Regions from separate parts of the Flavobacterium qiangtangense genome, predicted to be linked through region 2. Evidence: riboswitches for the same ligand, from Rfam matches in the RefSeq annotation. Region 2 holds a riboswitch; the other holds the start of a gene.

Region 1 (4,182 bases), on a different contig from region 2:
TCTGACTAATAAATACACGACAATCGGAGCTCCGATAATTGACGTAATTGCGTTGATTGGCAACGTGAAATCGCTTCCAGGCATTTGAGCAATCGTATCGCAAATCAGCAAAACAATTGCGCCCAAGAGCAACGTACTCCAAAATAAAATGTAATGACTGCTGGTTTGGAAAATCATTTTTGCAATGTGCGGAACGGCCAAACCAATGAAGGCAATCGGTCCTGCAAAAGCGGTAATGCTTCCGGCTAAGATGCTGGTTGCGATGATGATTAACAATCGTGTTTTATTGAAATTTATTCCTAAACTTTTGGCATAACGTTCCCCCAAAAGCAACGCATTTAAGGGTTTTATACAAATCGCGCTCAAAAATAATCCGATGAAACAAGTGATTCCTAAAATCAAAATGTTGTTCCAGGATTGATTTCCTAGGCTTCCGAGTGACCAAAAAGTGAATTTTTGCAATTCTTCGGCAGAACTAAAATAGGTGAGGACGCCAATTATTGCGTTTGCAAAACTGCCAAACATCAAGCCGACAATCAAAATTGCCATTGTATCCCGAAGCTTTTGCGAAACCACTAAAACGGCCAGTAAAACCAAGGAACTTCCCAAGATGGATGCCAAAACCATTCCATAAGCAGAAAGAAAAAATTCACTCAAAAACGAAGGCATAAATCCTGCGCCAAGAATGACAAAAGCCACGCCCAAACTTGCTCCAGAACTTAGTCCCAAAACATCTGGCCCAGCAAGCGGATTTCTGAATAAAGTTTGCATTAATAATCCGCTGATTGACAATCCCATTCCCACTAAAATTGCAGTAATCGCCTTTGGAAGTCGGTAATTCCAGATGATTATTTCCCAAGAATTTTTAGTCGCCTGACCGCCAGAAAGGGAACTGACAATATCATCCACCGGAATTTTTACCGAACCCAAACTGATGTTCAGCAAGAAACAAACTGCCAGAAAAACCAGCAATCCGATGAAAATAATATTGTTTTTTTTTGTGCTCATTTTTTTCTACCGCAGATTTTATTTTAGATTTTCGAAATAATTATAATTTTTAATAATCTGCGAATCTGCGGTCACTTCTATTTTAATTTTTCAAAAAAGAATAATTCATAATCAGGCAAAATCTCCGGATGCATAATTTTTATCAAATCTTTCAATATCAAATCTGGTCTATTTGGTGCCAACTCATAATATAAAACACCGCCTGTTTTTCCCTTTTTACTGCTGAAAGAATACACATTTCCGTTTTTATAAGCTTTAAAAAACTTGTAATTTGGGTTGGTATCTGTCATTTCTTTCAAAGTTGTAAATTGTGCTGGACCAATCCAAAAATCAGCGTTTTCAGCTCTTTCCAAAACCGTTTCAAATGATAAAGAAAGGCTTCCGGTTTCTGGAGTTGTCGCCCAAAGATACGTTGCATTGGCGTCTTTTATGAACAACGAAGCCCAGCTTTTTCCGCCTGGCAAATACCATTTGTCTTGATAAATCGCGCCGCTGAACACGGTTGGTTTTGAAGTCGTTTTCTCGGCCAAAGCCAAAGCATCATTATATTCTTTTTCAATGGTTTTAAATTCAGCGTCGGCTTTTTCTTCCAAGCCATACAAAGCGCCAAAAAACTTAATCCATTCTGCTTTTCCAAGTGGCGTTTGTTCCGTCCAATCTCCGTTATAAATTATTTTTTGACCGTTTTGTTCTAAGTTGGAATAGGTTTTATTGTTATTGTCGATGCTAAAACCAACGATGACATCGGGTGCTAAATCAATCAAAACTTCTGTGTTTAAGCTTTGATTTGTACCGATTTCCTTGACTTTTTTAGCATCGATTAAAGCTCGCGTTTTTTCGGAAGAAACATAATTGGTATTTGGAAAACCTAAAAGTGTGTTTTCAACGCCCAGCGTTTCCAACGAAGGAATGTGCGTTGTTGAAGTGACTACAATCGACTTTATCGGAACTTGAATTTGGGTATAATTTTTTAAGCTATCTGGCACTGTAACATCCTTTTTGTGCAAGACATACGAAAATCCTTTCTCCGCTTCCGGCCACGGATGTGAAACTTTTACAACTGAATATCCATCATATTTATAGATTTCCAAACCTTTTGCATATTGAATTGAATTTTCAATTTTTTGATTGGAAACCGCTTGATTTCCCTCGTTTTTTTTACAGCTTACGGCAAAGATTAAAAACAGGAAAACCGAATATTTTGAGAGAAATAATTTCATAAAAAGGTATTTGTGGAGTGCGCAAAGATAAAAGTTATGCTTTACAAAGAACAAATGTCAGAATTAATTATTGATAATTTTTTAAATGATTTGGTTGTAATAAATACATTTTCGATAAAAATTCAATCTAATCTGCTATATTTGCACCCGAATTAAGGTTGTGATTTACATTTTTAGAAATCACATTAAAAGGGAATTTGGTTTAAAACCAAAGCTGTTCCCGCAACTGTAAGCTACAAAGCTCGCTGTTATCTACAAAACCACTGTTCTAATTTTAGACTGTAGATTTTAGATTTTAGATTCAATCTAAAATCTAAAATCAAAATTCTAAAATCGAATGGGAAGGTAAACAGCAAGACGCAAGCCAGGAGACCTGCCTTTTTTCTAACAATTATCAAACCTTCGGGAAAAAGGTTTCGGAAATTATGACTTTTAAAAAGCTGTTTTTAGTTTCTATTTTCTTTGCATGCCAATTCGCTTTGGCACAGAATGACAGCATCCGCACTTTGGAGGTTGTCGAAATTTCTGATTTGCAATTAAAAAATTACTCTAATTCTCAGTCGGTTCAAAAACTGAACGATTCCATCATCAACAAAAATCAATCATCGCTGACTTCTTTGCTGAATTACAACACCGTAATTTATTTCAAAGAAAACGGATTTGGGATGGTTTCTTCGCCGTCTTTTAGAGGAACGACGGCACAACAAACTGCAGTGATTTGGAACGGAATCAACATCAATTCGCAGTTAAACGGACAGACGGATTTCAACACTTTGACTACTCGGAATTTTAACAATATCACAGTCAGAGCGGGTGGAGGAAGCTCGATTTATGGAAGCAGCGCCATTGGCGGAAGCATTCACCTAAATAATAATATAAGTTTCAGCAATCATTTTGATAACGAACTTCGTTTGAATTATGGCAGTTTCAACACTTTTGGTGGAAATTATAAAGTAGATGTTTCTGATGGAAAATTTTCGGTTCAAGCGAGCGTTTCCAGAAATTCTTCTGATAATGATTATGAGTTTTTAGACACCAATAAGAAAAACGAAAATGGGCAATTTTATAATACGAGCGTCAATGTTGTTGCAGGTTATAAATTAAATGACTCCAATATTTTCAAGCTTTATAGCCAAGTTTTTGATAGCGAAAGACACTTTTCAGGAACCATAAATGCAGTTTCAAAAAGTAAATATCAAGATTTGAATACTCGAAATATGCTGGAATGGATTGGACTTTACAGCAAATTTACGTCTAAGCTGAAAGTCGCATTTATCAGTGAAAACTATAAGTACTTTGAAAATGCGCAGGCTGATTTTTTCACGCACGGAAAAGCCGAAACTGCCATCGCAAAGTATGATTTGGCGTTTAATCTGAGCGAAAATATTTCTATTAATTCTATTTTTGAATACAATCAAACCAAAGGTTTTGGTTCGGATATTCAAGAAACTACGCGAGAAATTGGCGCAGGAACATTGCTTTTCAAACATTCCGTTTCAGATAAATTTTTATATGAAATATCGGTGAGAAAAGAGCTGACCAATACTTATGAAAGTCCGGTTTTGTTTTCTCTTGGAACAAATTACAAAATAGCTTCATTTTATACGGTTAAATTAAATGCGTCACGAAATTTTAGGATTCCAACGTTTAACGATTTGTACTGGCAAGGAAGCGGGAACGCAGATTTGAATCCAGAAAGTTCGTATCAGGCAGAAATTGGAAATGAATTTAGATATAGAGAATTCACTTTTTCGGCAACTGGATATTACATTAAAATCGACGATATGCTTCGTTGGTCACCAGGAACTGGTGGAATTTGGACACCAAATAATGTTGCAAAAGTGGAAACTTATGGCGCTGAAGGCTATTTAAATTGGAACAAAAATTTTGGCAAAAACACTTTCGATTTTAATGCTTCGTATGCGTACACGATTTCAAAAGACGAGAAATTAGA
Region 2 (4,182 bases):
TTCCCATACGAACTTCCTTATAATAAAGGAGAAGAATACTTAATAGGGCAGGGTTACAACGGAACTATTTCGCACCAAAACGAATTTGCCTTAGATTTCATAATGCCCATCGGAACTGAAATCTTAGCCTCCCGCGACGGAATTGTCGTCGATGTTCAAGACAAAAACTCAGGAAATTGCGTGCAAAAAGAATGCGCCGAAAAGAATAATTTCATTGTAGTTTACCACGAAGACGGAACATTTGCGGAATATACGCACATTGACACAAATTCAGCTATGGTAAAAAAAGGAGATTCAATAAAAACCGGCGATAAAATTGCCTTAAGCGGAAACGTTGGTTGGTCTTCAGGTCCGCATTTGCATTTTTTTACCTTTGCTCCAGATATTGAAAAAGGAAGAATTTCTATCAAAAGTAAATTCAGAACAAAAGGAAAAAAACTCGAATTTTTAGAGGAAAAAGAATCGTATTTGAAGGAGTAAAAGTTGCCACAGATTCGCAGATTTTAAATTTAAAATGCGAATCTGCAGTATAACTTATTTTATGATTGAAACTGGTTCTTTGTTTTCATCAATTGCCACAAACGTGAAGTTTCCGGTGATGGCTTTTTCTCTTTCCAGAGAATACATTTTCTCGACATAGATTTCTACGTGAACTTGCATACTTGTGTTTCCTATGTGAGTTACTTTTCCAATCAATTCAGCAAAAGTTCCGGACGGAATCGGTTTTTTAAAATCAATTCTGTCACTGCTTACCGTAACAACTCTTTGACGACTGAAACGTGTTGCGGTGATAAACGCCACTTCGTCCATTAATTGCATCGCGTTTCCACCAAATAAGGTGTCATAATGATTGGTTGTATTTGGGAATATTGCTTTAAAAATGTGAGTTTCTGCTGCGTTTATTTTTTCTTCTAAAGTCATTTTGTTAGTTGTTTTTTGGTCTTAAATTTCCCCATTTTAAATATGTGCTTCCCCAGGTAAATCCGGCGCCGAAAGCTGTGATTAGCATATTTTGTCCGGCTTTAAAATCATCTTTGAAATCCCAGAGACAAAGCGGAATTGTTGCCGCCGTTGTGTTTCCGTATTTTTCAATATTGATTTTTACTTTCTCAATTGGGAAATTTAAGGTATCGCTTACAGCTTGAATAATTCTCAAATTCGCTTGATGCGGAATAATCCAATCTACTTTTTCTGAAACCAATTCGTTGCGTTCCATAATTTCTTTGCAAGCAGAACTCATTCCGTTGATAGCATTTTTAAAAACCGTTCTTCCGTCTTGATGAACAAAATGTTTTTTATTAGCCACAGTTTCTTCAGTAGCAGGAAAAAGGGAACCTCCGGCTGGAACAGAAAGAAATTGCGTTCCGTTTCCATCGGTTTTAAAAATATTGTCAATTACGCCTAAATCACCAGAAGTTGGTTCAAGCAAAACTGCACCAGCTCCGTCGCCAAAAAGAACGCACGTATTTCTGTCTTCATAATTTACGATCGCACTCATTTGGTCAGCGCCAATTACCAGAACTTTTTTGTAACGGTCACTTTCAATCAAACTTGCCCCAACAGAAAGTGCGTATAAAAATCCGGAACAAGCGGCGTTTAAATCAAATCCCCAAGCGTTTTTTAAGCCTGCTTTTTCACAAACAATGCTTGCAGTAGGCGCTAAAATGTGATCAGGAGTGGAAGTGGCTAAAATTAAACAATCAATTTCTGACGGTTCAATATCTGAGTTTTCGATGAGGTTTTTTATGGCAAAAGCGGCCATATCTGAAGTGGCTAATGATTTGTCAGAAAGTATCCTTCTTTCTTTGATTCCGGTTCTGGAAGTAATCCATTGGTCGGAAGTATCAACCATTTTTTCGAGGGTTTTATTATCTAAAATAGTTTCTGGAACAAAGCCTCCAATGGCTGTAATAGTTGCGTTTGTTTTGGTATTCATTGACGGTAAAAAGTTGTGTGGCTTGGGAAAAGCCAAGTTTGTTTTTGAAAAGTTGTTCTTAAATCAGAATATTTACGAAGAAAAAAAGGAATAGTTTTTTTGGTGAAGGCGCACTTCTTCCATAGAAATTAAACCAAAAACTTTAGACCGCGAAAGTATTGTCAAATAAAAAAAGGCAGGTCTCCTGACTTGTAGCATTTTTATCTTCCTTCCCAAAATTGTACTGTTTCAGTGGATTTTATTGATAAAAACTTTTTGGGCTACTTACAGTTGCGCGACAGTTCGTGAATTTCACACGATTCCCTATTAACCTCGATTGAAACCGAAGACCGTTTTTCTTGATTGAAATAAGTAAAGAACTTTGGCGCAAAGATAATGACTGAAAATCATAAAAAAATCCCAAAGTATAAGTTTGGCGCATAAAAAAAACCACCTGAAAACAGATGGCTTTTTTAGAATTTTTCGGACTTAAAATAGTTACAAATCAAATAATAATGTCAATGAAACATTGTTATTTATTGATTCAATATTTGCTGTGTCAACCAATCCTTGTGAAAAAAAGGCTTGCTGCGTGTCTCGTTTTGAGTAAGAATATGCGGCGTCAAGTCGTGTTCTTCCGAAATTGTAACCTAAACCACCCGAAATTCCGTGTAAATCACCGATCGTATTTCCGTTTTTGTAAGGACTTTGTTCAAAACGATATCCTCCGCGGAAGCTCCATTGTTTTGCCCTTGCTTCGGCACCAACTCTAATTTCTGAAGTAACATCCAATAGCGAATTCAAATCATTATTTGTAGCGCTGAGGTTGTCGTTTCTCAAGAAGTTTTCATTATCTGGATTGCTGAATTTTGTGTTGCTGTAATCTTTCATGGTGTAATCAATGCTGATTAATCCTAGTTTTCCGAAGACATAAGCCAAACTTCCGGTGTATTTTCCAGGCGTTCTTAAAGTGTACGACGAATAAACGGTATTGTAAGTTGTTGGTTCAACAAGAATATCGGTTCCATTTGGACAATCTGCGCAATAAACCGAAAGATTTTGATACGTTTCATCGTTCAATCGGTACCAAGTTGGCGATTCGTAAGAAATTCCTAATCGAAGTTCGTTCGTCACTTTTGCAATTGTTCCAACTTGGAATGAAAAACCGTTTCCGTAAGTGTAAAGCTCGTTGTTAAATCGCAAAGACTGAATGCCGGTGCTTGTTGAACTTCCTGGCGTGTCGAGATAATCTTCATAAAAACTTGATTTCTTCACCAAATCTGTAAAGTGCGCGTTCAAATTTAGACCAAAATAAAATCGGTCTTTATATTGTGTCGCGAAGTTGAAGGACATCTTTCCGTTGTAACCTGATGTGGTTGTGAAATTTTCTTGGTAATAATTTCCTCCAGAAGGCGTGTTCGAAATATATTGAGTATTGCTTCCGGTGTCAGTAACTGGATTTATCAAAAATCCTTCATAACCAAAATAAGCTTGTTGGTTTGAATAATTCAACGCGCCAAAATTATTTGAAGTAATTGTGTTTAGTGGCAAACCATTGGCGTGGCTTAAAAAATATTGCGAAACAGAATTATTAGGGTTAAAACCTTGAGAATAAATACGATTGTCAAAATTATTTGTGTTTTCGTAATTTACTCCAATAGTTAATTTTTTCCAGTTACTTTCTTCGTTTGTATTTGTAAAAACCCAAATCGCACCCAATTGATTTAAATCGAAAGAATTTTCTTTGTCACTTGTTTTAGTCCCAAAATAAGAGGAATTATTTTTGGAAGTATTTGTATTTGCTGTAACGGCGAATTGATTTGTAGTAAAAACGGCTCCACCCGCAGGATTTACATTTAAGGATGAAAAATCACCACCTAACGCTCCGAATGCGCCACCCATTGCTCTAAAACGGGCGGTTCCGGTTAAATTGTCTTGAGCATATCGCATTGCATCAGAAATATCTTGGGCTTTCATTGAATGTAACGAAAGGCCTGTGATGACCAATAAAATATATTTTTTCATAAATTAAAACTTTGTTTGTATTTAATAAAAATGCCCATGCTCGTACTTTTAAGTCAAAACATAGGCATTTATTTATGGATTCAAAAATTATCTTCTTCCGCCTCCGCCACCGCCGGACCTTCCTCCGCCACCGCCAGAACCGCCAGACGAACCGCCACCACCTGATCTTCCTCCAGAATAACTTGGAGCGCTGTATGATCTTGATGGAGCAACTGATTGACTGCGAGTAGAATTGCTTCTTG

What was found. Region 2 has a riboswitch for cobalamin ahead of ACFPVY_RS14725 (beta-ketoacyl-ACP synthase III). Riboswitches for the same ligand answer to the same signal wherever they lie in the genome.
Region 1: linked by a shared signal. The riboswitch ahead of ACFPVY_RS08040 (TonB-dependent receptor plug domain-containing protein) and the one ahead of ACFPVY_RS14725 (beta-ketoacyl-ACP synthase III) in region 2 are both predicted to bind cobalamin.

What each region holds. Positions count from the first base shown of each region.
Region 1 covers NZ_JBHSQB010000007.1:39,617-43,798, reverse strand. Annotated here, with positions in the region: gene ACFPVY_RS08050 (iron chelate uptake ABC transporter family permease subunit) at 1-1,008, opposite strand, end outside; gene ACFPVY_RS08045 (ABC transporter substrate-binding protein) at 1,086-2,228, opposite strand; cobalamin riboswitch at 2,367-2,623, shown strand; gene ACFPVY_RS08040 (TonB-dependent receptor plug domain-containing protein) at 2,654-4,182, shown strand, end outside.
Region 2 covers NZ_JBHSQB010000010.1:190,433-194,614, reverse strand. Annotated here, with positions in the region: gene ACFPVY_RS14735 (M23 family metallopeptidase) at 1-480, shown strand, start outside; gene ACFPVY_RS14730 (acyl-CoA thioesterase) at 535-921, opposite strand; gene ACFPVY_RS14725 (beta-ketoacyl-ACP synthase III) at 926-1,936, opposite strand; cobalamin riboswitch at 2,094-2,285, opposite strand; gene ACFPVY_RS14720 (OmpP1/FadL family transporter) at 2,414-3,940, opposite strand; gene ACFPVY_RS14715 (hypothetical protein) at 4,028-4,182, opposite strand, start outside.